3 regions of the Paenibacillus sp. GCM10027628 genome follow, and region 1 is predicted to be linked to each of the others. Evidence: riboswitches for the same ligand, from Rfam matches in the RefSeq annotation. Region 1 holds a riboswitch; each other region holds the start of a gene.
What was found. Region 1 has a riboswitch for cyclic di-AMP ahead of ACFQZT_RS16400 (APC family permease). Riboswitches for the same ligand answer to the same signal wherever they lie in the genome.
Positions count from the first base shown of each region.

Region 2: it holds a riboswitch for cyclic di-AMP, as region 1 does, so the genes downstream of both, ACFQZT_RS07845 (C40 family peptidase) here and ACFQZT_RS16400 (APC family permease) in region 1, are expected to answer to the same signal.
Region 3: it holds a riboswitch for cyclic di-AMP, as region 1 does, so the genes downstream of both, ACFQZT_RS27075 (CAP domain-containing protein) here and ACFQZT_RS16400 (APC family permease) in region 1, are expected to answer to the same signal.

Region 1 covers NZ_JBHTHA010000017.1:176,983-187,623, reverse strand. Annotated here, with positions in the region: gene ACFQZT_RS16440 (metallophosphoesterase family protein) at 1-432, shown strand, start outside; gene ACFQZT_RS16435 (ABC transporter substrate-binding protein) at 693-2,018, shown strand; gene ACFQZT_RS16430 (carbohydrate ABC transporter permease) at 2,103-2,987, shown strand; gene ACFQZT_RS16425 (carbohydrate ABC transporter permease) at 2,987-3,823, shown strand; gene ACFQZT_RS16420 (trans-sulfuration enzyme family protein) at 3,869-5,023, shown strand; gene ACFQZT_RS16415 (FadR/GntR family transcriptional regulator) at 5,117-5,806, opposite strand; gene ACFQZT_RS16410 (EcsC family protein) at 5,945-6,712, shown strand; gene ACFQZT_RS16405 (NAD(P)/FAD-dependent oxidoreductase) at 6,818-8,047, shown strand; cyclic di-AMP (ydaO/yuaA leader) riboswitch at 8,224-8,374, shown strand; gene ACFQZT_RS16400 (APC family permease) at 8,470-10,305, shown strand; gene ACFQZT_RS16395 (YqkE family protein) at 10,372-10,632, shown strand; gene ACFQZT_RS16390 (polysaccharide deacetylase family protein) at 10,629-10,641, shown strand, end outside.
Region 2 covers NZ_JBHTHA010000004.1:1,299-11,939, reverse strand. Annotated here, with positions in the region: gene ACFQZT_RS07870 (ABC transporter permease subunit) at 1-114, shown strand, start outside; gene ACFQZT_RS07865 (hypothetical protein) at 114-1,067, shown strand; gene ACFQZT_RS07860 (methyltransferase domain-containing protein) at 1,212-2,099, shown strand; gene sugE (quaternary ammonium compound efflux SMR transporter SugE) at 2,129-2,449, opposite strand; guanidine-I (ykkC/yxkD leader) riboswitch at 2,531-2,632, opposite strand; gene ACFQZT_RS07850 (DUF4190 domain-containing protein) at 2,690-3,019, opposite strand; gene ACFQZT_RS07845 (C40 family peptidase) at 3,177-3,653, opposite strand; cyclic di-AMP (ydaO/yuaA leader) riboswitch at 3,657-3,795, opposite strand; gene ACFQZT_RS07840 (hypothetical protein) at 3,963-4,781, opposite strand; gene ACFQZT_RS07835 (M1 family metallopeptidase) at 4,811-6,808, opposite strand; gene ACFQZT_RS07830 (YwhD family protein) at 7,014-7,505, shown strand; gene ACFQZT_RS07825 (transglycosylase domain-containing protein) at 7,679-9,772, opposite strand; gene speE (polyamine aminopropyltransferase) at 10,063-10,641, shown strand, end outside.
Region 3 covers NZ_JBHTHA010000043.1:47,170-57,810, reverse strand. Annotated here, with positions in the region: gene ACFQZT_RS27095 (EAL domain-containing protein) at 1-1,020, opposite strand, end outside; gene ACFQZT_RS27090 (response regulator transcription factor) at 1,321-2,028, shown strand; gene ACFQZT_RS27085 (ATP-binding cassette domain-containing protein) at 2,139-4,280, shown strand; gene ACFQZT_RS27080 (SET domain-containing protein) at 4,244-4,852, opposite strand; cyclic di-AMP (ydaO/yuaA leader) riboswitch at 5,282-5,417, shown strand; gene ACFQZT_RS27075 (CAP domain-containing protein) at 5,426-6,067, shown strand; gene ACFQZT_RS27070 (alpha/beta hydrolase) at 6,145-7,251, opposite strand; gene ACFQZT_RS27065 (IclR family transcriptional regulator) at 7,414-8,187, shown strand; gene ACFQZT_RS27060 (bifunctional diguanylate cyclase/phosphodiesterase) at 8,258-10,641, opposite strand, start outside.

The DNA of each region.
Region 1 (10,641 bases):
GAGCAGCAAGCTAGGGCGTACAAGACAAGCAACGATGGCCAGCCGCTTCCTGCACTTGCGTTTTTTCACATTCCACTCCCGGAATATGCAGAGGTGTGGGAGCATGAGGTGTGCTATGGACACCAATATGAGACCGTCTGCTGCCCGAGGATGAATACAGGCCTGTTCGCTGCTATGGTTGGCATGGGAGATGTGATGGGAACGTTTGCGGGACATGACCATACGAACGACTATTGGGGCGAACTCCATGGAATCCGCCTTAGTTATGGCAGAGCGACGGGATACAATACATATGGCAGAGAAGGATTTCCTCGCGGGGCGAGGGTCATTCGCTTGCACGAAGGTGAACGTGACTTCGAGACGTGGCTCCGTTTGGCGGATGGTTCGGTCCTTACAGAACAGCCGGAACACGAACCGGAAAACGGAAATTAAGGAATTGCAATCATTCTTCATCCTAATAGATGGCGAGCCGTCAGGTAAATTTATCCGATGGTTCGCCTTTTTTCGTGGGCAACATATAGTGTTTGGTGCTTGACAGGGAAAAACAACTCTATTAAGATTAAGCTGTATTACAGCTATACAGTTATATAGTAACATAGTTACTCAGTCAAAGGCGGGTGATCGAAAACTACTAACTAAGTCCATCATGAAGGCATAGAAAAAAACATCGAATTCATAGGGAGGTTATAAGTATGTTTGTTACAAAGAGAATGTACGCCATGGGATTGGCCGTCGTCATGTTAGCGGGTACGGTCATGGCTGGTTGCTCAACCGATACGAACAAGGGCAACACGGCTGGAGATAAAAAAAATACCGTGACCCTAAAAATGATCGAAAGCTTGACCAGTCCGGAAAGAACGACGCTTCTTAAAAATATGATCGGCGAATTCGAGAAGCAAAATCCAACGATTAAGGTCGAATTGATCTCGCCGCCGCTTCAGAATGCGGATACGAAAATCGCTGCGATGCTGAGTGCGAAAGAAGAGCTGGATGTCCTCGAAGTGCGTGATATTACCGCAAAACAGTTTGTAACGAATCAATTTATTGAAGACTTGAAACCGTTTACAGATAAATGGGAATCGTATAAAACATTGAATGATAGCGCGAAAATGGCTGCAGAGTATATCGATCATAAGCCCTATTACATACCTTACGGACTGTATCAAAAAGTACTGTACTACCGTCAAGATTGGTTTAAGGAAAAGGGATTAACCCCTCCCCAAACATGGCAAGAGGTTTATGAGAAAGGCAAGGCGTTGACCGATCCTGCTAAGAATCGATACGGCTATGCTTATCGAGGCGGTGCCGGCGGTGATAACTTTACTCTTATGATCATGCAGGCTTTTGTTGGAGATAAAATAAACCCGGACGACTCCATGTTCCTGAAGGACGGCCAAACCATTTTCTCCTCGCCGGAAGCGAAGCAAGGTATGGAATTATTCACCAAAATTTATAAAGAAGCATCGCCGAAGGATTCAACGAACTGGGCATTTTCCGAAACCGTAGAAAGCTTCGTATCGGGGGTAACCGCGATGCTGATCAACGATCCGGAGGTCATCTCGGTAACGAAAGAGAAAATGGCGGAAGGAACTTGGGCGACAGCGCCAATTCCACTGGGTCCGAGCGGTAAAGCTCCGAGGTTTGTCGGCGCTGCGGGCTGGGGAATGACTTCATACTCCAAGCATAAGGAAGAGGCCTGGAAATTGATTCAATTCTTATCCAGTCCGGAACAGAACTTGGCATTCTCTAAAGGCATCGGACTTATTCCAATTTATACCTCGGCTGCGAAAGATGAATTTTTCAAGGTCGGGGCCTACCAAGCTTTTATTAATATGAATAACAACCCGCAGCAGTACTTCATGATGAGAGACGCTACGGACTATCAAGGTTACGGGCAATTTAAGAAGCTGCAAGTGGAGAACAATCAGGCGCTGATCCTGGGCAGCATGCCGCTGGATAAAGTTCTCGAGCAATGGGACGCGTACTGGAAAAACGAAAAAGCCAACCAGAAAAAATAAGCCGGATGACATGACTTTATTTAGAGGGGTCTGGGATAAGAAGGCCCCTCTTTTTCATGGGATATTTACGGTAGGAGGAAAAAAATGAAGGGCAATGTGAACCGATTCATATTTTATTGCTTGCTGCCTTCCATACTGATCGTTGCTGTATTTACGTTTTACCCTTTTTTCCGGGGCGTCGGTATGGCGTTCCAGAAGTATACGTTATTCGATTTAACGGATATTCATTTTATCGGTTTTGATAATTTCACTCAAATATTTGGGCAGCCTGCATTTGTGAAAGCTTTGTCCAACAGCTTCTTCTGGGTGTTTATCTCCCTCATATTACAGTTTGCGATCGGGTTCATCTTGGCACTGGTATTGAAAAAGCCATTCAAAGGCAGAGGCATCTACCAAGGGCTTGTCTTCTACTCGTGGGCCATGTCCGGATTCCTTATCGGGATTATTTGGAGATGGTTGTTTAATGCCCAAATCGGGGTCATCAACGATCTGCTTTTGAAGATGGGCATCATTACGGAACGAATCGGCTTCTTATCGGATCCCAAATGGGCACTTTCTTCGGTGATTACAGCGAATGTCTGGTATGGCGTTGCATTCTTTGCCATCATGCTGCTTGCCGCGCTGCAATCGATTCCTTCAGATCTGTATGAGTCTGCAGGTATCGATGGGGCGAACGGTTGGCGAAAGCTTTGGCATGTGACGATCCCTTATATCATGCCGACAATTATTGCCACGACGCTGCTGCGGGTCATCTGGATCTTCAACTTTCCGGATATTATTTATGCGATGACGAATGGCGGACCGGCAGGCGCATCCCATATTTTGGCCACGTTCATGATGGATAAAATTATGTTTGGAGGCGACTACGGCCAGGCGGCTGCAGCGGGGGTCATTATGGTCATCTTATTGGCCATGTATACGGTGTTTTACTTAATGGCGACCAAGTCGGAGAAAGGAGCTGATTTTTAATGAATCCAATGTTTAGACGGCTGCAGCTCCCCGTTAAGGTGTTATTTTTGAGCATCGTGCTCGTTATCATGGTATTTCCGTTGTATTGGATTCTAATCACGTCACTCAAGCCGTCCAAAGAAATTTTCAAAATGCCGCTGGAATATTGGCCATCGACGGTATCTTTCGAAAACTACATTCATATCTTCAAAATTTCCAATTTTCACATCTATATCATCAACAGTCTAACTGTCTCTCTTGCATCAGCCTTTACGGTGCTTCTCATCACAACGCTTAGCGCTTACGTATTGGCACGTTATAAATTTAAGGGCGGTCCGCACATTATGTTCGCTTTTTTCATGACGCAGATGATTCCGGCCTTTATAGGTTTCGCTCCTTTGTATGTCATGATGTCGAAATTTGGACTGCTTAATCAGTTATACTCGCTTATTATTTTGTACACGGCCGGACTCATTCCGTTCTGCACGATTATGCTCCGCGGTTTTTTTCAACGCATTCCTGCCAGTTTGGAAGAAGCGGCTATGATCGACGGTTGCTCCAGGCTATCGGCGCTGTACCGTATTATTATGCCGGTCATGCTGCCGGGGATTGCGGCAACTTTCATTTTTGCTTTTGTACAGAATTGGAATGAACTGTTCATGTCGATTATGTTTATCGATAAAGAATCAGCCAAAACGATACCGGTTGCCATGAACGGTTTCATTACAAAATTTAATATCGACTGGGGCCCCATGTCTGCAGGAGCGGTATTATCGGTCGTTCCAACCGTTATTATTTTTGCGCTCTGTCAGCGATTAATAGTCGCAGGTTTAACGCAAGGCGCCGAAAAAGGATAAATAGAAAAAGTCATAGATTGTCATAAGGAGAAGGTGGAGAACCGCATGCGAGATTTTCAAACTTACAGCCACGAGACCATCGTCACGCACGACCTGCATGATCAACGCCATTATGGCGCTGTCACGCATCCGATTTATCAAAACAGTCTATTTACGTTTCAGACACATGAAGAGCTGGAAAAGGCGCTTGACTATGAAGTAGGCAGTATGATTTACACCCGCGGCAACAATCCGACGGTACAAGCTCTGGAAGAGCGATTGGCCGCACTGGAGGGCGGAGAGCGAGCCAGATGCTTTGCTTCCGGTATGGCGGCGATTGCAGCTGCGATTCTATCGACTGTGCAGGCGGGAGACCATATTATCTGTGTGGACGGCAGTTACGGACCTGCCAAAAGATTAATGGAAGATTATCTGGTGAAATTTCAGATTGAGACGACTTTCGTTGACGGAAAAGACATGGAACAAATCCGGAATGCCGTACGGCCGAATACTCGTTTGTTTTACTTGGAAAGCCCGACAAGCTTCTTATTTGAATTGCAGGATTTGAGACAATGCGCTGAACTTGCGAAAAAGGTCGGTGCAAAGACGATTATTGACGGCACATGGGCAAGTCCCATTTTTCAGAGCCCGCTTACATTGGGGATAGATTTGGTTGTGCATTCGATGACGAAGTATATTTCCGGTCATAGCGATCTGATAGGGGGCGTCGTAATTGGCGCTAAACAACATATGGATCAACTGTTCCGAGAGGAGTTCCAGCTCATCGGGGGAATCCTTCATCCGCAAAGCGCCGCTTTGTTTTTGCGCGGCCTGCGCACCTTGCCGCTGAGGATGCATAAACTTCATGAAAATGGATTGAAGGTGGCCCAGTACCTGGAAACCCAGGCGTCTATTACTAAAATTAACCATCCAGGTCTAATCAGCCACCCGCAGCATGAACTGTATCGCGCGCAAATGTCGGGCTGCGGAAGCCTCTTTTCCTTCGAAACGGACATGTCGATGGAGCGCATGCGATCCTGGGCGAATAAGCTGCAGTACTTCCGCAAAGGGGTGAGCTGGGGTGGCTTTGAAAGTTTAGTGTTCATGCGTAATCAACCGGGTGGTCGGGTTATCGTCCGATTGTATGCAGGACTAGAGGAGCCGGATGATCTCATCAACGATTTGAAGCAGGCATTTGCTTCCATAGGCGCTAATCATTAACGAGTAAACTGGAACGAAAACCCCCTCAGGCTCCTGTGGCCACGAGGGGGTTTTGTCATATTTTATGAGGTTACGAACGGGATTTTCCGCTCGTTACTGCATCGGAACATTGAGGATAGCGGCTTCTATGGCATCCATCAATTGATGAAAAGTTGACATCGCTTTATCTTTATCACGGTCGGCAATGGCTTGGGCAATTATCGGGTGGAAGGGAAATGTATCTTCGAAAAGCCGCTCTTGACCGAGAGGAGCGCGTACCCAGAACTTCTCGAAGAAAGTGGACAACGATAAGATGATGCTTTGCAGCACCAAGTTTCCGGATGCTTCATAAATGGTCTTGTGGAAGTTCCTATCTGCAGCCGTCGTAATTTCAATTACTTCATAATTGCTCCGAATTTCATCCAAGTAAAGCATCATACTCTGAATCTGCTCATCCGATGCATGCTCGGTAGCGAGCTCAACAGCCAATCCTTCTAACGCTCTGCGAACTTGGCACGCTTGAATCATGAATGTTTTTTCATCTTCTACATCAATTTTCATCGAGAAGCGGTAAGACGAAGGATCATCGACATAAATCCCTTTTCCATTCTGGATTTTGACAAAATCCATCGCTTCCAGCGACCGAAGGGCTTCTCGAATCGAGGTTCGGCTAACGCCTAGCAATTGAACGATTTCTTCAATTGGCGGCAGCTTGTCCCCTTTTTGCAATCCGGACTTCCGTATATATTCAATAATTTCTTGTGCAGCAATTTCATGCAATTGCAGCTTTTTGATTTTACGCACTTTTAAGCCTCCCGATAAACTACTATAGGACTATATTATAGCATGATTGCAGGATGAAGAGATACATGGCAACATTTTGTGCACAGGCTTCACGTATACTATACTAACTTTAAGAAAAAAGTTGACGGTGGTGGCCTGATGGAACCCGAGTATACGCTATATGAACAGCAAACGATCAAGCAATTGAAACGTTGGGAAATTAAGCTTCAAAAGGCGCCAGGCTTAATAGAAAAGGCGTCGAAATCCGTGCAAACCCGCATTAACAACCTCATTCCGGATAAAGTCCATAAGACGATCACCGGAGCGGTCAAAGGCATCGTTCAGACTACATTGTTCGGTATGGATTACATGCCGAAGAATGAGCCTCTTCGAGGTGCAACATTGGCGGACAGTGATGCTAGGGCTGAAGAACTGCTGTCTCTCTATAAAAAAATCGCGGCTGCCGAAGGGGCGGGTACCGGAGCAGGCGGTATTTTGCTCGGCTTGGCGGACTTTCCGATTTTGATCGGCATCAAAATGAAATTTCTGTTTGAATTGGCGCACGCTTACGGCTATTCCACAAAGGATTACCGCGAGCGGCTGTTTATTCTGTATGTTTTTCAGCTTGCCTTCTCCAGTGCGAACAAGAAGCCGGAGCTCTTGGAGACGATTCGCAATTGGAACAAAGTTGCAAGCGCCTTTCCGCCGGCTGCGTCCTACATGGATCAGGTCGATTGGCAGCAGCTTCAGCAGGAATACCGCGATACGATCGATTTCCGGAAAATGCTGCAGCTCGTTCCAGGCATCGGGGCGGTAGTAGGCGCTTGGGCGAACTACGGTCTGCTGGAGGAACTTGGAGTGACAGGCATGAACTGCTTCCGCATACGCAGGCTGTGTGACAAAGCGGAGATTAGCATTTGGACATAAATTCGTCATATTTATCGTGTTTTTTTGTGAAAACAAGAATATGATAAAGATGTAAGTGATTTATTTCACAAACTTTAAAGAGAGAAAATCGGAGGAGAGGATCTCATGAGCAAACCGAAAGTAGTCATTTTAGGCGCAGGTTACGGTGGACTTGTCACAACGATCAGGCTTCAGAAGAAGATCAGATTCGACGAACTGGATGTGACGCTCGTTAACAAGCATGATTATCACTACATCACCACGCATCTGCATATGCCGGCGGCGGGTACTGACCATCATGACAACGCCCGCGTTGAGATTTCAGAACTGATCGACGAGCACAAAGTGCGTTTCGTGAAATCGACTGTGGAACAGATTTTGCCTGATGAGAAGAAGGTAGTGCTCGGTGACGAAATCCTCTCCTACGATTACTTGGTTGTCGGGCTGGGAAGCGAGACCGAGACGTTCGGCATTCCGGGTCTGAAAGAATATGCAATGTCGATCAAGAGCATTAATAGCGTGCGGTTCATCCGCCAGCACATCGAATATATGTTTGCGAAATATAAGATGCAGCCGCATCGCCAGGATTATTTGACGTTCGTGGTCGGAGGCGCTGGCTTCACTGGCACGGAGTTTGTCGGCGAGCTGGCGGACCACATTCCCGTGTTGAGCAGAACCTACGACGTCGACCCGGCGAGTGTGAAAATCTTCAATGTCGAAGCGTCCCCATCGGCGCTGCCTCCAGGCTTACCAAGCGATCTCGTCGAATATGGAATGGACGTGATGCGTAGAAAAGGTGTGCAGTACAAATTAGCGACCCCGATTAAGGAATGTACACCGGAGGGTGTCATTCTAGGCAACGGAGAGTTCATACGTTCAGCGACGGTCATTTGGTCGGGCGGCATACGCGGCAATTCGCTTTTGGAGAAAGCGGGTTTTGACGTACAGCGTGGGAGAGTGAAGGTGGACGCACATTTGCGTTCGCTTCAATATCCCGATGTGTTCATCACAGGCGATTGTTCCATCGTCACGGGCCCGGACGGCTCTCCATATCCGGCTAATGCCCAGATTGCCGTGCAGCAAGGCTACAATGCCGCGAGAAACCTTATTGCAGCCGTTCGTAACAAGCCTCTTAAGCCATTTGCATTTGATTACAAAGGGACAGTCGCCTCGCTCGGAAGAGGGGAAGCGGTCGGCTTGTTGAAAGTGAAGAAGGTCAAGGGCAAATTCGCAGCACTGCTCAAAAAAGTGATCGATGCCCGTTATCTGTTCCTCATCGGCGGGCTGCCGCTTGTATGGAAAAAGATGATTTTTAAACACAAAGTTACGACAAGAAATCATCACGTCTCAGGTTAAGGACAAAAAAATCGAGAAAGATAAACGAAAGCATCAGATAATCGAAGTAAATCAACGAATCACACGGTTGTAAGCGAATTATTGGATGAATGTGATGGCGCGGCATGCCTTTTTAACTTTATTCCCTCCTTTACTATGTTGCGATAAGAGAGTAGTATTCATTTCGTACATCACATTTGAATATTTCGCTGAATTTTCTACTTAGAAAAGCGGGGGAACCGAAGGTTTCATGGGGTGAATAAAGGTGCATGCATCTGCACCGATTAGGGCATATTTCTCGCGGCCCGAACCCGGCAGCTAACCTCGTAAGCGGTCGTGAGAAGGAGAACGCGTGTAAACACAAGGGCTATCCTTGTGTTTTTTTGCGTACTTAAGGGCAATGTAACATCAGACTATTAGATTTTATTGGGGGCTTACACAGAATGACTAGCGATTCAATCAAAAAAATTGTTTTCGGCAAACCGCTCAAGTCCAGCGAGATCGAATCCGAGAAAATGCAAGTTTGGAAGGCGCTGCCCATCCTGTCTTCGGATGCGCTCTCTTCGGTTGCTTATGGGACCGAACAAATTCTGCTGGAGCTTGCGACCGTGGGGGTTGCAGCCTTTGCTTTTTCCTTGCCGATCGCAATCTCTATCATCGCTCTCATCGCAATTCTGGTCATTAGTTACCGTCAGGTCATTGAGGCCTATCCGCAGGGCGGCGGAGCTTACATGGTTTCCAAAGAGAATTTGGGGATGATGTGGGGGCGGTTGACGGGGGTTTCTCTCCTAATCGACTATACGCTTACCGTTGCGGTTTCGATTTCAGCGGGGGTACAGGCGATAACGTCGGCTTTCCCGGTAACAGTGCCTTACATAGTCCCAATGGCGTTGCTCCTGGTGTGGCTCATGGTATGGCTGAATTTGCGCGGCACATCAGAATCAGGCACGGTTTTCGCAATTCCTACTTATTTTTTCATTCTTTGCGTGCTGCTTCTAGTTGGAAAAGGGATCTTCGATATGGTAACAGGACACGAACATACACAGCCTATCCATCTAGTCCCGAGTTCGGTGACGCATGGTTTAACCTTGTTTGTTCTCCTAAAAGCATTCTCATCGGGCTGCTCCGCTGTAACGGGAATCGAAGCGATTTCGGATGCGGTACCGCATTTCCGTACGCCTTCCGTCAAAAATGCCAAGAGAACGCTGGCCTCATTGGGAACGCTTTTGGCTATTGTTTTCGGCGGGGTGACCATGCTCAGTCTAGCTTATGGGATCGCTCCTGATCCGAACGGGCATACCTCCGTGTTGTCGATGGTGACCGAGCAAGCGTTTGGCCGCGGGACGATGTACTATGCAACACAGATCGCGACGATGCTCATCTTGACATTAGCTGCGAATACGAGCTTTAACGGGTTCCCCATCTTGGCCTCAATTATGGCTCAAGATAAAAACTTCCCGCGCATGTTTTCTTTCCGTGGAGATCGGCTTTCATTCAACTACGGTATCATTACGCTCGGGGTGCTGGCCAGCATTCTGCTTATCGTCTTCAAAGGTAAAACGGACGGACTCATTCCGTTGTATGCTATCGGTGTATTCTTGTCTTTTACACTGGCGCAAAGCGGCTTGGTTCGCAAATGGATTAGAGAGCGGAACGCGGGCTGGTGGCGTAAATTGCTCATTAATGGGTTAGGCGCTTTGGTTTCCTTCGCCGTACTTCTGATTTTCTGTTTTACAAAATTTGTGGAAGGCGCTTGGATCGTTATCGTTGTGACGCCATTGCTGCTTTGGTTAATAACGAAAATAAGCGCTCACTACGATGATGTTGCCAAACAACTGCGGATTGATATTGCGCATGATCGCGTATGTACCAAAGAATCGCTGATTATTGTTCCCGTCGCGGGAATTCACCGCGTTGTGGCCCAGTCGCTTAACTATGCGAAGTCGTTATCGCCCAATGTTATCGCCTTCTACGTATCTTTCTCGGAGGAAGAGGAAGAAGCGATGGAAGAAAAATGGAATAAATGGGATCCTGGCGTTCGCTTGGTCGTATTCAAATCCCGTTATCGAACCATCGTGAAACCGTTGGCCGAGTTTATCGAAAGAATTGATACGCACGTATCCGAAAAACAATCGATTATGGTGATTTTGCCGCAATTTATTCCTAAAAAGTGGTGGCACCGTCTGCTTCATAACCAGTCTGCGTCGCGAATCCGCTCGAAATTGCAATCGGATAAAGATATTGTCGTGGCGACAGTTCCTTATCATTTGCATGAGTAGGCATAACCGGGTTGACTTTTCCTATGGGCTCTTGAATAATGTGGGGAGAAACCGAGGTGATTAGTAATGGCCAAGAAAAAATGGTCGGCTGCAGCTCCGGATGCCACATCTCAAGATAAACCGGCAACACTTAAGGATCTGCTTAGCCCGGAAGTTTTAAGCAAGCTCAAATCGCAATCCGATGCGATGAAAGCCGAAGAGCAAGCGCGCAAGGAAGCTGCCAGGGAGCAGGCGGAGGCCGCGCGTAAAGCGGAAGAGAAACGGCTGGAGAACGATTTTGGACATCTGCTTAGCAAGAGCAATCTCGATTGGCGCAAGCACAAATGAAAAAACGAA
Region 2 (10,641 bases), on a different contig from region 1:
TCGATATCGGTCATTTGCATGACGCTCGCACTAATCGCGATGGCATTCCAGGGAATTTATGCACTGCTGCGCAAAAAGTTTATCGTTCGTACACGGGAGGTCGCACAACGATAATGAGACGCTCATCGACAGCCTATTACTGTTCTCTCGCTCTTATGGTCCTATTCCTGCTTGTGATGCTCTTTGGAAGCTGGCTCAAGCCGCATGCGATAACACCTGATCATAAAATTAACATGATCCAATACCAAGAAGACGGCAAGACACGGTACGCCAAGCCACCCTTCGCACCGAACGGCATGTTCCTGCTGGGCACGGATCATCGGGGCTACGACATGCTCAGCCTGCTGCTGAACGGACTGAAATATACGCTTGGAACTGCGCTTCTGCTGACCTTGCTCCGCTTTGCACTTGCTCTCCCCGTGGGGTTATGGACCGGAATCACCGGAAAAGGCAGGGGCACACTGAGCTCCTTGCAGTGGGTTATCGCTTCAGTGCCAGCCTTTCTATTTCTCTTCCCCCCTTTGGCAGGGATGTATTATGGGCTTCGGCTTGATCAAGGAATCAATGCAGATCCGCATTATCTTTTTCTGTTTGCTGTGCTCTTTTTTATCATGGTTACTTTCATCGGTATCTTTCCGCTCGCCCATCAAGTAGCGGATCGGACAAGCTATTATAATGAAAGAATGTTTATTGAAGCCTCGCGTTTGATGGGAGGCTCAGTCCTGCATCGGATGATCCGTCATCTCATTCCGTGTATGCGAAATGAGCTGTCGTTTGTCTTCCTCAGCGAATTTATGCAGGTGCTCTTTTTGATGGGGCAACTTGCTGTCTTTAACATCGTGCTTGGCGGTACGGAAACGATCGGCGATGATGAAGTTGGCTATTCAATCAACATTACCATCACTGGGGAATGGTGTTCGCTGATCGCTTACGGAGCCAAATATATCCGCTTGCAGCCGTGGGTCATTCTAAGTGTCGGCGGCAGTTTTGCAGCGCTTCTCTTGTCACTGCAATTCTTCTTAAGCCAGTTGAAACGCCGCTACGGCAGCGAACGGGAATTCGTGTGATTTCAATAAAGAGGCCTCCTTCTCAAATGAGAGAAAGGGGGCCTTTTTACATTACGTAGCGATAAAACATATAAATCGTGTTGTTTTAACATATAATATGTGTTATTTTAATTTTAGTTCAATTACGCAGGAGGTGCTGTTAAGATGACGGAGGATAAAACAAAGAGACTTTCGGTGTACTTGCCTGAGAAGGTCAAGGCTGATTTGGAGCGGATGGCTGAGGAAACGGGGCTTTCGATGACTCAATTAATCGTCATGGCAACACATGGTTTGCTAGCCAATTATGGCGCGGTCGGCGGCTCTATCTTCGCGGACCTCTTGTCGGCTAAACAACGAATCGGCCAAGATATGGAGCAGAAACGGATCCTGCTGGATCAAGACAAACAGACTTTGCAAGACTATTACGGGGCGAGAGTGGACGAATATGAACGTATCTACAAACGTGAAGATCCCGACTATCAGCAAGGTTTGACGATGCTGGCGCAGGCGATGACGAATGTGGTTCGGGGACAGCGTGTTTTGGAGGTGGCTTGCGGGACGGGATATTGGACCCAATACGCAGCGGAAGCTGCCGATCACATTGTAGGTGTGGATATTCGACCCGAGGTGCTTCAGATCGCGAAGTCCAAGCCATGGCCTGCGAATAAGGTGTCTTTCTGCGTTGGTGATGCCTATCGTTTGGAGCAAGTCGAAGGGTCTTTCGATTGCGGTGTGGCCAACTTCTGGTTTTCGCATGTACCAAGGAACCGAATCGATGAATTTCTGGAAGGCTTCCATCGCAGACTGGGGGCAGGAGCTGAGGTTTTCCTGGGGGACAATGTGTATGTTCCCGGACGGGGCGGAGAGCTGATCCGCAAGGACGATTGTGAGGACACCTATAAAAGGCGCGAACTTGCGGACGGCTCCCAACATGAAATCATAAAAAACTATTTCAGCTACGAAGAGCTGAAAGACATTTTCAAGCCATATGCGAAGCATTTGAATATTTTCGTCGGAAGCAGTTTCTGGTATGTGAGCTACACGGTCGCGTAAATATACAAATGGGTTCCGATCGCCACCCATCAATGACCCGAAGTGAATTTCAGACCAAGTACGCCAACCAGGATTAGACTCATGAACAGAATGCGCATCAAACTAACCGGTTCATGGAGAAACAGTATACCGACAATAATCGCCCCTACGGCGCCAATTCCTGTCCAAGCCGCGTAGGCTGTGCCGATGGGCAGCGTTTTAGTCGCTATAGCGAGAAAATAAAAGCTTACAACCATCCCGGCGATCGTGATGCTTGTAGGGATAAGACGAGTAAATCCATTGGAAAATTTCAATGAAATCGCCCACACGACTTCAAAAACGCCGGCAATAACTAAATGCAACCAAGCCACTTTATCCACTCCTTTTCATAAAGCAATTAATTTGGCCACAAAAAAAGAAAAAGCCTGGAAGCAATATCGCTAAAGCGATAAGACTCCCGGGCTTTTCCCCCTCCGTGACCACAGCGTATCCGCTGTGTGTTTTCCCTTGGACCAGGCTGGCGCGAACGCCACGGAACCCTAGAAAACGACTTGGCGTTATTATATGACGCCTCACATGACATGTCAAGTTCAAGTTACAGCTAAACCCGGCTAAAAAGTGCTGGGGAAATTGGACGTCGATATTGCAAATATAAAAATAATGACAAAAAATGCGATAATGATCGCATACAACGCCGTTCCAATAATTCCGCATACGAGACCTGTAATTGCAAAGCCTTTGCCTTGCTCGCCGCGAAGCTGTATTTCTTTCGAAGCAATGCGTGAAAGCACGATGGCTATGATCCCCAAGATGATGCCCACATAAGGAATGACAATGGATAAAATACCCAACACCATAGCGGCGATAGATTTACCGTTAGTTTGTGATGATTGCGGTTGTTGTTGGAACGGGGGCTGCGTGCCGTTCAGATACGGTTCCATATAGAACCTCCTTCGAGTTTTTCAAAAAGATCTATGCCCCATTATAACCAGATCTTACCTGTGTATCTAGTGCAAGTTTCCGAAATGAATAAAAGCCCGACGGCGGCTCGATCGAGCTGGGCTTGTCTGGGCTTCATTCTTGAGTATTGCGAGAATTTTACTTGGATTGGACGGCAGTCAATTGGTTGTAAATATCATCCCAGAGTACACGTCTGGCTGATACGTACCGCTTCGCGTAGTAGGACTCGCTTAGCTTGTTTTTTACAACACCGTGATTGGTAGCGGAGTGAATGAATTCACCGTCTCCGAGGTAGATGCCTACGTGAGAAATCCCTTTACCATCGGTGTTGAAAAAGACGAGATCGCCTTTTCGAAGGTCGGATTTGTCAACCCAGTAGCCTTCTTGGTCTTGTGATTTGGAGCTGTGCGGAAGATCGATACCGAATTGCTCGAACACATAAGAGGTGAAGCCGGAGCAATCAAAGCCATTGGTCGTAGTACCCGCAAATTTATATGGGGTTCCGATTAAGCCGTCTACCGTTTCATCCAGTTTGGATTCTGCTGCAAAAACGCTACCTGCACCTATACTCAAAAACAAAACAAGACTGAAAACGAGAGCAACAACCTTTTTCAACTGCTTGTCTCCTTCCGGTGCCTACGAGGTTAGCTGGAGGGTTCGGTTGAAGGTTCCCTATGATCCCTGTCTGGCAAGATCAATTCACCCGGAATGGTTCCCCCGTTTCCCACAAAAAGTGGGAATTCGGCATGAAATATTTGGTTTTTTGATGCTAGTCCTAAGGATTCGTCATAAACATCGAAATTCCTCCTTCTCTATGCGCTATTCTATAAAAATATGTGAAATATTTCTTAAAATAGACAAAAAAAAGCCCCTTTTTTCAAGGGACTGGCATATCTTTTGAAATTTGGGCATTTTTCGCTGATTTTATTTGTTCATTTTGGCAGTCCAGAGCTGATATTGGGATGTGATCGCCCACATTTGCAAAAACATGTTGAACAGCGGATACAACTGATAGATGAGTAGTGCCACCAGGCCGGCCCAGATGTAGGTCGCTGTGACCGTAATCCCCGTCAATAGTCCCGATATGAGCAGGATAAGAAGTGCGAGTCCGAGGATCGGCAGCGAATAGCGTATGAAAGTGATAAACGTGGAAATAATGCCGATTCTAGCAGCAATCGCGAATTGCACATACATGAAAAGCAAGTTTAATAGAAAACCGTAGCTGAGCAGCCCCAAAAGCCAGGGGAGCATCTGTAGAGCCGCTTCTTCGTAAGAAGTCGTATGAGCGTATATCGTTTGCACCTTCGGGAGGAGCCAGAGGAGCGGCAGTAAGGAGAGGACCATCCGCACAAAGTAAGTGATCAGGAAAGGGAGTGTGAGCTCCTTGATTCCTTTGAAAAAGCGATAGCCAGCATTCTGGTGACGATGTGTCAGCGAGTAATAGACACCTGCGTTCAGCATGGGTGTAAGCAGCATGCGAGCGCCTAAGAGCGCGGCCAGCCACCAGAGGTAAGAGTGACTGAGATCCGTTTTGAGCAGTTGAAATTGTCCTTCGGCCAGGAAGAGCTGCATCGCCTGCTTCGGCTGACCGCCGCCAGGGAAGCGATGCATCAGCGGTACCAGCACTGACTGCACCAGCTTATAGAGCAGAGCGCCCCAGCCCATTTGGTAAAGAAATAAGGCGATGACAGCGAAAGGCTGCTGCAAGGCCGCCCTTAAGCCGGTCTTCATGTAACTTTTCAAGGCAGTCCCCCCCTAAAATATTGTGATAACTACCAAGCGACCCAGCCAAAAATCGTTTGCATGAGCTGAATGATGCCGAGATTCCAGCGAATTTTCCATTTCGGGTCGACTTCCGTTTGCATGTAATTGTTAATATGCTTGTTTTCCAGCACCAGCGAATAATTCGGATCAATCCGTACCCAATCGACTGGAGCTGTATGGGTGAGCTTGTATTCGATGCTGCTGTTGGCGCCATCCCACGTTTTGTCCAATGAGGTGCCGTCGGCAAAATGGAAGTGAATGGGGACCGCCGGAGAGTTGCCGCCGCGCTTCGAGATGAGAATCGTACTTTCGTAAGAACCGGCGCCTTTGGTCCCGTCTGGCTTGACTTGAATGCTCTCGACCGTATAGTCCATCATCATGTTGCCATACACATATTGATTGAAAAAATCGTCCCATTTCGTTTTGGTGACATCTTCAACAACCTTTTGGAAGTCCTTCGTTGAAGGATGTTTGAATTCCCATCTCTGGAAGTAGGTATGCATAATGCGATCCATCGTTTTGCTGCCGACCTGCTTTTCCATCGCTTTCAGCACCAGCTTAGCCCGGGTATACACGTTATCTGCGTATTCCCCGTGCCCTTTGTACTTCCAGGCATCCAGCTGCAGCGCATTAGGCGATGTGATATAGCTGGATTCCACAGGCAGATTCGGCGATACGCCGTACTCGGCCTCCATGACTTTATCCTCGGCGTAAGAAGTGAAGCCTTCATCCAACCAAGCTTCTTCGAATTCATTGGTGGCGACTAGCCCATAGAAGTATTGATGGCCGATTTCATGAACGACAACCCGCTCAAGTTCGAGATCCGGATCCTTGTCATTGGCCCCCCAAGCCGTAACCAGCGTTGGGTATTCCATCCCTCCGGCACCGTTGCCGCCAGGGGGCGGCACAACAATGGATAAGGTCGAGTACGGATATGTACCGTACCACTGGCTGTAACGGGCCAACGCTTTTTTGGCAGCGTACATATACCGGTCTTTCAAATCTTTATGGTTCGGATCAAGATAAAGCTTGATTTTGACACCGGGAATTTGCGGGGTGGAGAACGGTTCTTCCGCATAGATAAAGTTCGGCGATGCCGACCAAGCGAAATCATGCACGTCTTCGGCGTAGAATTGATACGTTTTCGTGTCGTTATCCGTCACGGCCGGTTTTACCGGGAATCCGGTAGCGGCAACGGTATAGCTGGCCGGCACTTGGATTTTCACGTCATAGATGCCGAAATCGGAATAAAACTCCGAATTGCCATGATATTGATGCAGGTTCCAACCCTCCGTTGTGCGTCCGCGAGTGCCTGCCTTCTCATAAGCGGCCACCTTGGGGAACCATTGGCCTGCCATGACGAAGTCGCCGACATAGCCCATCCTGGCGAAAGCGGAAGGCAGTTTGACGAGAAATTCGGTTTGGATCGTGACGCGCTCACCGGCCCCAACGGCTTTAGGCAGCGGGATTTTCAGCAAAGTATGGTCATCTTTATTTCCGTCATCGGGCTGAACGAATTCCATCCGTCTGGTGAGATCGCTTCCGTCATCGGCTTTCACCGAAAGCAGGTCGATGCTCCCGATGCTCCCGGCCTTCGCTTCATCCTGCCGCAGCTTGCCGCCTGATTCGCGCATAAAGGTTGTCTTCTTGGATGCGAAAGCATTCGGATACAAATGCAGATACAGCTCCTGAACGGGAGCAGTCCCCGGATTTTCCCATGTTAACGTTTGTTGTCCCTTTAATTGTTTGGCATCCGCCAAATAAGCCACATTCATATGATATTCGGAGATCCGGTAGCTGAGCGGCTCAGCGGCTTGCTGGTCTAACGGTTTGGCAGAGTCAGGCTTCTGCATGTCCGGTGCGGGCGCAGACGGCTCTACCCGGGAGACGGGCACGACTGGCCTGGTCGCGGTTGGGAGCAAAGTTTCAGACAGCAGGACAGCGCCAGCTGCTAGGAGCATAACGGCAAACCACTGTACCTTGCGGTTTTTGAACAAAACACTCATGATTTTCACCCCGTTGACAAGCATCTACAGCATGTATATGTAGACAAGGTGTGGATTATTTCTGGAAAGAGAAAATAAACCCGCCGACCAAACCGAGGGAGATATGAAAAGCCTCTTGACTCCGTGCGCCCTTGTTCTCATCGCTGACATTGGCTACAATACAATCAGAGTGTATTCATTAAGTAAAAGAGTGGAAGGTGCCGAGATGGAAGCAGATAAAAAGAAGCTGGCCTTGAATATCGTAAGCTCCAAAGTGAACCACAAGGGCTTTGGCGCAGGTGCGATTGATCTGAGCAACGTTTCCAGCATCATTATAGATGGAGGCGAAGCCTATGTAGACGATGGTGCTTTGCATGCCAAAAGTAAAGTGGAGAAGGGCATCAAGTTCTCCATGAACAAAGAAGACGTGCCGAACGGCCGCAAGTGTTGGATCGTCTGGGTTGCGGTAGATCGTACCGAAGAGGGCGCTTATTATGCAGGAATGACAGCATGTGAGATGTTGGTCGACACCGAAGCACGCAGAGGGTGGAAAATTCTAGCCGACCACGTCAATAAAATGGATGCGGCTATGAAACGCAAATTTATCTTCGACGGGCTGGATGAGGCAGAGAAAACTGCGCTCCGCAATCAACTTATCGAACACAATGAAGAATGGTGGAACCGTTCTGATCAGACGCTCAAGGATGCGCTTTCATAAAGGCTGAACAGCCCCCTTTTCAAAATATGAACATTATGTGTCATCCATTGTGACGGTAGGGTGAACCGAGTATACTAGACCCTAGTGTATGTTACCTCATATACTAGGACAGCAAAAAGGCAGACTAAGACGCGCTTAGTTCTGCCTTTTTGTGTTGCCCGGAAGAGGGCTGCTTAATTGTTCCACCAACGCTTCAAATCGTTCCACCAGGAATCGTTTTGACCTTTTGGTGTACCTTTTTTACCGTCGCTTGATGCTTCTTTCGCCGGTTTGCCCGTGCAGTACGTGGTCGGCTCCGTACCTGCAATGAAGGCCTCCATCCGCGAACTCGGGCAGTCCTCATTGGACAGCTTGCCGCTTGCCGGATCGATATACACACTGGCTACACCGTCAGGAATCGGGAACAGCTTCGGCGGTATCGCATCGAGCGACTGCTCCGTAAACTCGGCGAAGATCGGCGATGCGAGGTGAGATTCCACGCTGCTGATATCGCGGTCCTTGTCATAGCCAACCCAGACGGCCGTCGCCAGCTCAGGCGTAAAGCCGACGAGCCAGGCATCCGTGTCGGTGGTCCCCGTTTTCCCAGCAATCGGTCTTTTGATGGTACTCGCAACGCGATTGCCCGTACCGCCTTCCTCAAACACGCTTTCCATCAGATTCGTCATCACGTAGGCGACAGCCGGATCGAGAATTTTTTCCGACTTCGGCTTTGCTTCATATAGAACCTTACCGTTCGCATCTTCAATGCGCTCAATGGCCGTCGTCTCGTTACGAATGCCTTGATTGGCAATCGTGCCGAAAGCGGACGCCATTTCCAACGGAGAGACGGGAAAAGCTCCAAGGGCTAGCGAAGGGAGCGGCTTCATCGGACTGGTAATGCCGAGCTTCCGAGCTAGATCGATCACTTTATCGGGTCCCACATCAAGGATCGTATGGACGGCATAAATATTATCGGATTTGGAAATTGCCTGTCGCATATCGATATTGGCGTTAACATATTGATCGTTAAAGTTACGTGGCGTGTACGTCTGACGCCCTTGATCGTAAGTGAATACCGTCGGCTCGCTCTTGACCAGCGTTGCCGGGGTGTACCCATTTTGCAGAGCCACCATATAAACGAATGGTTTAAAAGATGAGCCTGGCTGTCTCGTGTTGGAAATAGCGCGATTGAATTGATTGTCCGCATAGTCGCGCCCGCCGACCATTGCCTTAATGGCTCCTGTTCGCGGATCAATGGCGACCAGCGCAGCCTGAATGTCAGGCTTGCCCGTTAGTTGCTTGGCCATGACATCTTCAGCAATCTTTTGCGCATTCATATCGAGCGTCGTATAAATTTTGATGCCGCCCTCATCCAGTTGCTCTTCAGGAATGCCGAACTTATCCGTCGCAAGCGTCCGAACGTAATCCCGGAAATATGGGGCTGCAGCGGGTTTCTTCTTCGTTAGCGGCTGAATTGTCAGCTTTTCCTTGGCTGCTGCGTCCGCAGCTTCCTGCGTGATGAACCCGCTGCGCACCATCGTCTGCAGCACGACCTTTTGCCGATCCATCGCATTGGTAAGATCGTAATAAGGCGAATAATAGCGCGGTCCCTTCGGAACGCCGGCGATCATGGCGCTCTCCGCGAGCGTTAACTCGCTGGCATGCTTGCCGAAGAACAGCTCAGATGCCGTTTCAATCCCATATGTCGAATGGCCGTAATAAATTTGATTCAAATAATCCGCAAGTATCTCGTCCTTGCTGAGCTGCATCTCCATTTGAATTGCGTAGACCGTTTCTTTTATTTTACGCGACCATGTTCGGTCGTGATTTAAATATAAATTGCGAGCCAATTGCTGCGTAATCGTCCCGGCTCCCTGAACTTTGGCCATGGCCTGCACATTCACAACGGCCGCACGGGCAACTGCCTTCAGATCAACTCCGAAATGATCGTAAAAATGCTGATCCTCAACAGCCAGCGTTGCTTTAATGAGATAAGGCGAAATTTCTTTGAGCGGGACAACCTGCCGATTTTGACCGGAATAAAAGGTGTCGATCAGCTCGCCGTGCGCGTCGTACATTTGCGAAGTTTGCAGCATTTTCGTGACGGGAAGCGTCTGGGAGCGCAGGTACACGAGGAAAGCGGCAGCACTAACAAGAAGCAGGATGGAGATTGTAAAAAAGAATGAGAACGTCTTTTTGATCCGGCGCATCCAGCGCATGGAGGGAACTTCTTTTTCTTTCGGTGTCGGCCGTGAACCCTCGGGTTTCGGACTGTTTTTATCGGACATGTCCCATTTCTCCTTTCTCCATACCTTCATAGTTGTAAGTCGTTACTACCCAGTATGGAAAAGCATGGCAGTCCGTATTCAACGAATTGTAAATTATTTTTAATAAATCTGGAAAAAACCTAGGAAATCATTGCATTTTGGGGGTAATGAACTATAATACAATTTGTGTGTATGAGGGTGGGGAAATTAACCACAAATTTTTGCATGACATTTCCATCTGGTGGAACACTGTTTAACGACACGAATGTCAGAATTTATTCATCCAATATAGAACGAAAGAGGGCATGAACATGGAATTGTGGTACACAGAGAAACAAACCGATAGCTTTGGAATTACGGCAAAAGTGAAAGAAACTTACGTAAGAGAACAAACGGATTTCCAAGACCTCGCGATGATCGAAACCGAAGAGTGGGGCACAATGCTTACTCTGGACGGCATGGTCATGACAACGGTGAAGGACGAGTTCGTTTACCATGAAATGGTGGCGCATCCTGCGCTCGTGACGCATCCGAATCCGGAAAACGTGCTTGTTGTAGGCGGCGGCGACGGCGGCGTGATCCGTGAAATCATGAAACACCCGAAAGTGAAAAAAGCCGTTCTGGTTGATATCGATGGTAAGGTCATCGAGTATTCCAAAAAGTACCTGCCGACAATCGCAGGCGAGTTGGACAACCCACGCGTTGAAGTTATCGTGAACGACGGCTACATGCACATTCATGACAATAAAAATACCTATGACGTTATCATGGTTGACTCCACAGAGCCAGTAGGTCCAGCTGTCGAATTGTTCACGAAAGGCTTTTACCAAGGCATTTTCGACGCATTAAAAGAAGACGGAATTTTCGTTGCACAAACGGACAACCCATGG
Region 3 (10,641 bases), on a different contig from region 1:
ATGCTTCAATCCTTTAATGAATGTCTGGTCAATCTTCATCTTATCAATAGGGAAATCTTTGAGATAGCCCAGTGAACTGTATCCCGTGCCGAAGTCGTCCATGGCCACCTTAACCCCCAGCTTCTTCAGCTCATTCAGGGCACCCGATGCGGCTTTGACATCCATACTCATGCTCTCGGTAATTTCCAGTTCCAAGTATTGGGGCGGCAGTCCCGTTTCCTCCAGAATTTTTTGAACCCTCTTGCTAAGCCGCGAGTCTTTGAACTGGCGGCTGGATAAATTGACAGCGACCGACAATTTAGGCAATCCGGCATTTTGCCAAAGGTAATTTTGCCGGCACGCTTCCTTCAGCACCCATTCCCCAATCTCATGGATGAGACCGGTTTCCTCAGCAATGGGAATAAAGTCTGCAGGGGAGACATAGCCAAGCTGCGGGTGCAGCCAACGGATCAGACATTCCAGACCTACAATGTGCCCCGTATGGGAATCGACAATGGGTTGATAGACCAGATGGAACTCCTGTTGATGGATCGCTCTTCGCAAGCTAGCTTCAAGCTCCATTCGTTTTAGAATCTGTTGATTCGCAATTGGCACATATACGCCGTGTAAACCGTTCTGAATCGCGATCACACACCGCTGCAAGAAGTACGCCGATATTTCGGAAGAAGCCGGTTCATGAAACAGGATATCTTTGTGAAAATAATCTACAGCGCCAATCCGCATGGCTTGAATCGTGTGCATGGAACTTTCGGCCGTATTCGCGCTTAACGTAACGACAGGAATAGGGCAATGACTAATGATCGCATGAATGGTGTCCAAGCTTCCCATCTCCGCCATGTCTAGATCAACGATGACCACATCCGGCCTACATGCTGCGATACATGCCAATGCTTCTTCCCCATTGGCGGCCAGTCCGGTAACGACAAACTGTGAATCCCGCTCGAATAATGATTTCGCCATCTCATTATCGCGGCCTGAGAGACCCACAAGAAGAACTCCATATTGATGTATCGATCCCATTAGCACATTGTCCCTCCTAACACGCAGTTTCATCTGTCCACGATCTTCGCCCTGTTGATCATACTAATGCAATCATACTTTCCAATTATTAGGTTCTTACCAGATTATCTATTAATTCTTCTAAGTCAACCGGCTAATAAATTGCTAATACTTGGCGTGTAAATGTGAAAAAATACACATTTTAAGCGATTTACTCTTAAAATTCGACCCAGTATAATAGAATTATGAGCAAAATGTTAGCGTTTACCGTTTAAATAGAACTAATAGTTTGTGAGAAAGAACGATTCTGGGGGAATCTAAATGGTAAAAGTTCTATTAATCGAGGACGATGATATCATCGGTGAAATGATTTGCATGTATCTGTCCGAAGAGGGCTTCCATGTACAGCGTACACATAACGGGCAAGATGGTATTGCTGCGATGAAGGCATTCGAACCGGAAGTCATCTTACTCGACCTCATGCTCCCCGATTTTGAAGGAACGGATCTATGCAATTCTCTTCGTCAAATAACGGAAGTTCCGATCATCATCATTTCCAGCAACGCTAAGGTAAGCGAAAAGGTTGAAGCTTTCACTGTAGGCGCCGATGATTATTTGTGCAAGCCGTTTAGTATGCATGAAATGAAGGCTCGCATTTTGGCCGTATTGCGCCGATCCAAGCAGGCTGCCGCTGTTGCCGCTGCTGTCGGAGCCGCCCCACTGCCCGTACAACCAACTTACAAGAATGACTTGGAAATGAATCTGGAGACAAGGATGCTGTATAAACAAGGCGAAGCCGTTGAGATGACATTCTCCGAATTTGAACTCATGCGGTTATTGTACGAGCATCCACAGCGTGTATTTCGCCGAGAAGAACTCATCAACGCGCTCCGAGGCTACGATTCCTTTATCAATGACCGATCCATCGACGTACATATTACGAATTTGCGAAGAAAAATTGAAGAAAACCCCAAAGAACCCCAATTTATTAAAACCGTATGGGGTGTGGGGTATAAATTCGTTAAATGATAGCGCTTCGCAGCGCGAAAATACAGCCCTCTCTTTTGGAGCAGGGCTGTATTTTTGTGTTAAGATAGAGAAATCCCAATCTTTGGATTCATTTCAACAGGAGGTATTCTATGTTTTCCTTTGTTCGTTACGTAATCTCCTCTTTTTTACAATACAAATTAAAGACTTTCCTGCTATTCATAGCGATACTCGTAGAGTTGGCTTACGAAACCTTCATGCCGCTTAGCTTCAAATTTATTATTGATTTTGCAATTGTTCCGCATCATTACACGCTGCTTATTGCTATACTCTGCGCGTTGGTTGCCTGCGCGATGGCTTCAGTGATAATCGGCATCAACCGAGATCGCATGTTTGCACGTCTAGGCTCCCGCATCGTTACTGATTACTATAAGAAGCTTTTCGAAAAGTTACAAAGTTTAGCCACTGATTTTTATCATCGCATCAACGGAGGCGATATCGTTTCCAGGTTTAATAACGATCTCATTTCCGTGGATACCTTTATTATGCTAATCCCCTATGCATTGTTGTCCATTTTTGGTCTAATAATGAATGTTGCTGTGCTATTTATCCTGCAATGGCAACTTGCGCTGCTCGCCGTCATTGGATTGCCGCTTTGTCTGATTGGACCCAAATGGTTTGGCCAAAAAGCATACGATGCCAGCTATCAACTAAAAGAAGAACAAGCGAACATCGCCACAACCGTCCAGGAAAATGTAAGCGCTCAGCCGGTCATTAAGGCATTTGGCCTTCAGCCTTTATTCATACAACGTTTTCATGCGCGAATGAACAATTATAGCGATTTATCTGCCCGCTCCAGTTTTTTAAATTTCCTCATCGATCGTACCACAAATATGGGTACCATGATTCTTAACCTCATGACCATTTGCGCGGGATCGATTCTCGCTTTCTTTGGCATCCTCTCCATCGGTTCTTTACTTGCTTTCAGCACCATTCTAATTAGCTTGAGCTATCTGGTTGCAGCCATTACCTGGCTTGCTCCTCAGTTTATTCAAGCTACGTCCGGTATGCAAAGAATCCGCGAGATTTGGGATGAGCAACCAACCGTATCCAGCAACGAGCTTGCCGATCCTTCCGTATTTTTTGAGCGTGAGATTGAATTCCGGGAAGTCACCTTTGCTTATACACCGGAACAACGAAGTTTGAATGAGATTAGTATACGAATTCCTAAGGGAACCTATGCCGCTTTTGTGGGAGCCAGCGGATCGGGAAAAAGTACGATTATTAATCTGCTGATGCGTTTTTACGATCCAGAGCAAGGGGCTGTATGCTTGGATGGGACAGACATACGCAAATTTAATCTGCAGTCCTTCCGATCGCAAATCGGCATTGTCTTTCAGGAAAGTCTTCTTTTCCGAGCTTCCATTAAGGAAAACATTCGTCTTGGCAAACCCGGGGCAAGCGACGAAGAAGTCACTCAAGCTGCACGTTTGGCTGAAATACATGATTTCATCATGACGCTTCCGGATGGATACGAGACGGACGTCGGCGAGCGAGGGGGGCGACTTTCAGGGGGGCAACGACAGCGAGTTGCGATCGCCCGTGCCATCATACGCAATCCGGCCATACTTATACTCGATGAAGCGACTTCTGCACTAGATCCGGCTACAGAAGCGGCGATTAACCAAACTTTACAACGCATTTCAGCCGCGCGGACTGTCATCTCCGTTACTCACCGGCTCGCTTCGGCCGAACATGCGGATTGCATCTATGTTCTTCATCAGGGTCAAATTGCGGAACAAGGCACACACAAACAATTGCTGAAGCGCCCGGAAGGGCGTTATAAGCAATCTTGGCAAAAACAAACCGGTTTTGAGATCAGTGAAGACGGGTTCCATGTCGAAGTTAGTGCCGAACGGCTTCAGTTATTTCCGATTTTCTCCGATATGGATCTTTCGTTTTTAGAGGAGATTTCTCATTTTTTTGCAACCGAATCCTATGCTAAAGAGCGGACAATTATTCATGAGGGAGATTTGGGCGATAAATTCTATATCATCGTGCGCGGTAAAGTTGAGGTTTTGAAAAAAGATCGTAGCGGCGACAATCATCGGGTAGCCCAACTGTCTGACGGTGATTTTTTCGGGGAAATGGCTTTGCTTCACAATATTCCCCGCACCGCTACGATTTGTACGCTGACTCCGGTCGTTTTCGTTACCTTGCAGCAAGAATTTTTTCAAGCCTTACTTAAGAAAGCGCCTCATCTAGCCGCTTTACTGGATGCGCGGTCGAAATAAATGTTACGGATGGAATCAACCAGAATATGTTCCTGCGCTGCGATTCTCACCTTTTCCCTGAATTCCGGCCGAATCAGGTGGGCAAGCGGCTGCTCCACTTGTTGATAATAGCGAAAAGCCTCCAATGCCTGAGCATCCCAGACATCTGCATATTCAAGCAAGTCGCCCGGATTGACTCTCGTTCGATCAGTCCCTTCCTCCCGGAAGCATTCGAACGGTTCGTCCACGTTCAGCGACCCGTAATCATCCGTCAGCTGTTCTCCGGGAAATATATCTCGGATGGCAATCTCGACTTCGTAAGCAGTCCCAATACAATTCGCATGGAAACTGTGATTGACGTATCGGCCATTGTCCCAGCAAAGGATATATTTCCCGTCCTGATTCCGGTAAGAATATTTCAGAACCAGCTTTTTTCGATCCTGATCGAGCGACTCAACAACCTCCGGCTCCAATATCTGATCCAAATCATCCAAAGCCCATGTTAATGTGCCTTTGGGTATGAACTGTGTCGCGAAAACCCCGAAACCGATCTTGTCATCGATGTAACGCAGCTCCGTATGCGGATGCATCATGATCGTACACTCCCTGTCGAATAATGGTTATATTTGTAGATATATTATGGATTGGCATGTAAATTCCTGCTTTTGCTGGAAAGTTTATCGTTTCAAAAGATGATTCCCCAGGAAAAACCGTCAGGTTCTTAGGAGGAAAGTAGGTATCGCATCTGCCCAGTTCAAATCAATAACGATGGAAAACATCGCTATTCATTCGGTTTCATTTTACTTTTACGTTTGTAACGCTGAATAACATCATTCCAGATTCGATCAGAAGAATATCCTCCGAGAAGCACCGTATCGGCAGATTAGTTTAAAATCCGTCTTGTCCTTTATTTTCAACGGATCCTTCAGTATGGAAATAATTGAGGGACGAACCGGTCTAATTCTTATGTTAGAATAGAACTCACCTCAGAAGGGCAGTAGGTCCTGCCGCTTATCTGAGCAACCAATAATCGGCCGAAGCTTCTTCTTGAGAAGCGCGGGGGAACCATTCCTTGGGGTGAAGCCAATAAATTGGCAGGGTGATTACTCTTTGACCCGAACCCGACAGCTAACCTCGCAGGCCATAAAAAAGGGAGGATTTTTCACATGCATTTCAAGAAAATTGTACTACCAGGTCTACTTACACTAGGGTTAATCGCAGGTTCTGGAGCAGCATCAGCAGCCTCCGCCGCCACGTATACAGTAAAAAGCCAAGATACGATGTGGACTATTTCACAAAAACAGGGGATTTCGCTGAGCTCCTTAATCGCACAGAATCCACAAGTTGCCAACCCGAATATCATCTGGCCTGGCATGATTCTGAACGTTCCTGGCCATACTTCTAATGGAACACCGCCTACGAACAACGTAAACAGTCAGTCGTCTTACGCCGATCAAGTGGTTTCCTTAGTGAACCAGGAACGCGCCAAGGCTGGGCTGAACCCGCTAACTATGGACAAATCTTTATCTGTTATGGCGCTGGATAAGGCCAAAGATATGTACAACAACCATTACTTCGATCATACTTCGCCAACTTACGGATCTCCATTTGACATGATGACCTCGTATGGCATCCAGTACGGCTACGCGGGTGAAAACATTGCCATGGGACAAAAAACGCCACAAGAAGTCATGCAGGCGTGGATGAACAGCACTGGACATCGAGAAAACATTTTAAGCCCGAACTACACGAAGATCGGTGTCAGCTTCTACAATAACGAATGGGTGCAAGAATTCATTAGCAATTAATAGATTTATCACAATACAAAAACAGCGGTCACTTCCCGATTTACTCAGGGTTGTGGCCGCTTCTTATATTTATGGATTTATGAGAATATACGTTTCATTTCTTTGGCGATTTCATTCACGCAATCTTCCGCCTGCGGATATAACCCGGTCTTATCCAGAAACGCATGATCCATGCCGTTGTACTGAATCAGCTTCGTTGAGACGCCAGAGCGTGAGAGCTTACGGGCGTAAGATTCACATTCCAGCCTTAAGTAATCATATTCCGCCGTTACGATCAACGTTTCCGGCATACCGCTTAAATGTTCCGCCAATAATGGAGCGACATAAGGGTCCGTCGGCTCCGCATTATTTTGCAAGTACAGATCGAGAATCAGATTGCCCATTCCACCCAACCCTTTAACTCCCGCGACAATAAGCTCATGGTGATTGCGAATATCGTATTCATCCAGGCTCCATTTGAAATCTTCCGTTTCGACGCCGACCATATTCACAGTCGGGTAGATAAGGGCCTGATATTGAATCATGCCCGTTCCTTTGTCTCGGTCCATCAAGGCGCAAACTGTGGCCAAATTGCCGCCCGCACTGTCACCGGATACTGCGATTTGCTGCGGATTCACACCGATTTCCCCGGCATGTTCGTATACCCATTGAACGGACTCAAAGCAATCCGTAAGACCGGCAGGAAACGCATGCTCGGGCGCAAGCCGATAATCGACTGAGACCACGACGGCCCCCGCCTTTTCGGCCAAAGCTTTGCATGGATTCTCGACCACACCGACAGTTCCCGCAAGAAAGCCTCCGCCATGAAAGAACACAACCGCCGGCATTCTTCCTTCCCGAGCAGGCGTATATATCCGCAGCGGAATCGGGCCGTTCGTTCCATCTATGGTCTTATAAACGGTTGCAATTTCGGACCGGGTAACGTCGTCGTTCTTCCATCCAAATACAGCCCTCATCGTTTTTACAAAGTTCGGTATATCGGAAGGATCGAAGATCGGCCTATCCGCAGATGCCATAGCTTCGGCCTGTTGTTGCTGGACACGGTGCACCCGCGGGTCTAATTGCCCCTCGGCGTCCGAATCGGGAATCGGTTTGACCACGTAATCGTAGTTGTTCCTCTTGACGACGACGGCATTTTCTTCAAGGAGCGAAACTAATGTTGCATACGGTTCTTTATTATCCATGATTCACTTCTCCCGTCTCTCTGTTTTTTACCGAAACTTGATTGGATAAGAGCTCTTATGTATGTATAATAATAGGCAATTGTCGACTCCAACAATACAATTGTTCCTGTATACGGAACACCAAAATATGAAAATAATCACCTGAGAGAGGGTTATCCACTCGTGCCGAATACGAACCCGCAAATCCTTTTTTCCGTTAAAAACGCCTTGCGTTTGTTAAAATTATTTACCGTGAAAACACCCGAAAAAAGGCTGAGCGAGCTGGCGAGTGAATTGGGCCTCGGCAAAAGTACAACCAGTCGGCTGCTGTCCACATTACTGAGCGAAGGATTTGTTTTTCAAGATCCAGTCACACATAAATACAGGCTCGGCCAACGAATCGTATCGCTTTACAACGTTATGGTCATGACCTATATGGACTTATCGGAAGCGGCAAGTCCCATTATTGAACGTCTCGCACGTGAAACTTCGGAAACGCTTCTAGTCGCTGTATTAGAAGAAAACGAAGTCGCGTACATTCATCAAGAAGGCGGCTCCAAAAAAGAAAATACCGCGGCTTTCGTAGGAGGCAGAAATCCTGTCCATTGTACGAGTTCCGGAAAAATGCTCTTGGCCTTTCAAAATGAACCCGAACTGAGCAAAATACTGAACCGTCCACTGATTAAATACACATCGCAGACTCTTACAGACCCGTCCGAGTTGAAAGAGCAGCTTAAACTTATCCGGGAACAAGATTATTGCGTCTCTATCGGGGAATTCATCGATAATACCGTTTCCATTTCATCTCCCATCAGGGACTCTTCCGGTCAGGTCATCTCCGCACTTACTTTAATGGGTCCGACGCAACGTCTGGATGAGAACCGAATCGTCTCCTATACTCATAAGGTCGTAAAGACGGCCAGAGAGATATCGCGTCAGTTCGGTTTCATTAAATGATGAGCAAAAAGAAAACCCCGACGCTCTAATTGAGAATCGGGGTCTTCCTTTATCATCCATGCTATGCACGCTATGCCGGAGCCAGAAAACGCTCCTCAAACTTAACCGACGACAACGGCGGGCTGAATAAATAGCCTTGAATTTCATCACATTCATACTCGGCTAATTTATCAAGCTGTTCTTTCCTTTCAACGCCTTCCGCGAGCACCTTCATGTTCAGATTTCGCGATAAAGCTATGATGGTTTTAACAATAGCCGCGTCCCGCTCGTCCGTCGAAATATTCGTTATAAAAGACCGATCAATCTTCAATTTGTCGATCGATAAATCTTTGACACAACTCAGCGAGGAATATCCTGTTCCGAAGTCGTCCATGGAGATGGAAACGCCTAGTTGCTGCAATCTTCGAAGGATGAGCCGCGTATGCTCTAAATTAACGAGCGCGGTGCTCTCCGTAATTTCCAAATGCAACCGTTCCGGATTCAGTCCGGTATCCTGCAGCACTTCATTTACAACGTCAACAAAATCGTAGCGCTGAAACTGTTGGTAAGACACATTTACAGAAATAATGAGCGGCACGTCGTACTTATCTTTCCAGCGCACATTTTGCAAGCAGGCTGTTTTCAACACCCAGTAGCCCAAAACATCAATCAGCCCGTATTCCTCAGCGATCGGGATGAAAACAGTGGGCGACACGTACCCCTGTTCCTTATGCGGCCAGCGAACCAACGCTTCGGAGCCGATCACTCGCTGTGTCTTCAAATCGATCAGAGGCTGATAATAGACCTCCAACTCATCTTCCGATATGGCCTTCCTTAGATCGCTGACCATAATACGCTTCTCACGCAGTTCATCGCTGATTTCATTCGCAAAGAACAGATAGCGGTTTTTCCCCGACTGCTTCGCCTTATACATCGCCAGATCCGCGTTTCTGAGCAGCTTTTCCGGCGTATTACCGTCATTCGGGTACAGGCTTATCCCAATGCTTGTCGTAACAAATTGTTCCGTCCCCTCCAGAATTAGAGGCTGCTGCTTGAAATAATCAACCACTTGAACCGCCAAATCTTCGATCTCATGGATTCGATCCATGTCCAGAATGACAGCAAATTCGTCACCGCCAAAACGGGCTGCCTGTCCCTTCTCTGTGATAAGCTGCCGCAGCTTCCGGGCAAACCGTTTTAAAATATCATCGCCAACGAAATGACCGAACGAATCATTAATGTCCTTGAAATTGTCCAAGTCGATAAACATAATGGCAAACATTTGCCGATTTCTTGAGCGTTCCTCAAGCAAATCGTTCAGTTGTTTGTATAAGAGCGTGCGGTTGGGCAGTTCCGTCAACACATCGTGATAAGCCATAAAAGTGATGCGTGCTTCGGCTTCTTTGCGCTCAGTCATATTTTTGGCAATGCCGTAGACGCCGACGATTTCTTGATCAACCACGATCGGAATAGGGGTCAGCATAAACGGGATCACCGTTCGGTCTTTCCTCATCAGCGATAATTCAAAGGTTTGAGAATTGCCTTGAAACGCACTCTCAATGGACTCTTGAATGCACGAGCTGTCAGCAAGATCAACAACCTCGAATATGGAATCCACTTCGTCTTTCTCGTAGCCTAACAATTCATAAAAGGTCGGATTCAGTGACAAAAATGTCCCCTTCGCATCGATCGAAAAGACAACATCCGGATTATATTGGACAAGCGATCTGTACTTCTGCTCCGAGGCTTTGAGCGATACATTCAGCTTCATTAATTCATCAGTAGATACCTGGGCCAAATGCGACATCGCCCGCAAGGCATCCAGTTCGCCCCACTGGTTCTGCTTCTCTTCTTGCTCCACACATGTGTTAACCTTACCTCTGGCCTGCGGATTCTCAGACAGAACCAATAATGTCATGGAATGATTAATCATCATATTTTTTTGCCTATGATGATAAAACTCACCATTGGTAAAGAAGCCGATAGTAGGTCCCACCTGCTGTAAAGGGGAAAGCTCGTAGCCGATCGCATTAAACATGAAGCGGCGCCTTCCTTCGCAAGAATAAATAAGGATGGCTTCTGTGGGCATCTCTTGCAGACTATCAATGAGCTGCTTGGAGCCATCCACGATTAGTTCGGGGTCGCCGAACCCAAAACGAACGATCTCACCGTCATGCAAATGACCCGACACGGTCACTGACCCATCATCGTGGACAGCAAGGACGTCCCGGCAAATATCAATGCCATTCCGCTTCAAAATGAGCGGGAATTGGTTGCTTTTCTCCGTGATCTGCGTAGCGATTTTTTCACCCAAATACTTTTTGTATAAATCAACCACACTCATATGGTCAATGGAATAAATGCGATTGCCTTCAGCATGGGTAACATTGAAGTTCTTCCCTATCAACTTCCAATTCAGACTATATGGATTGTTGACCAGCAAATCTTGTCCGGATAACGAAACGCCGACGGCTC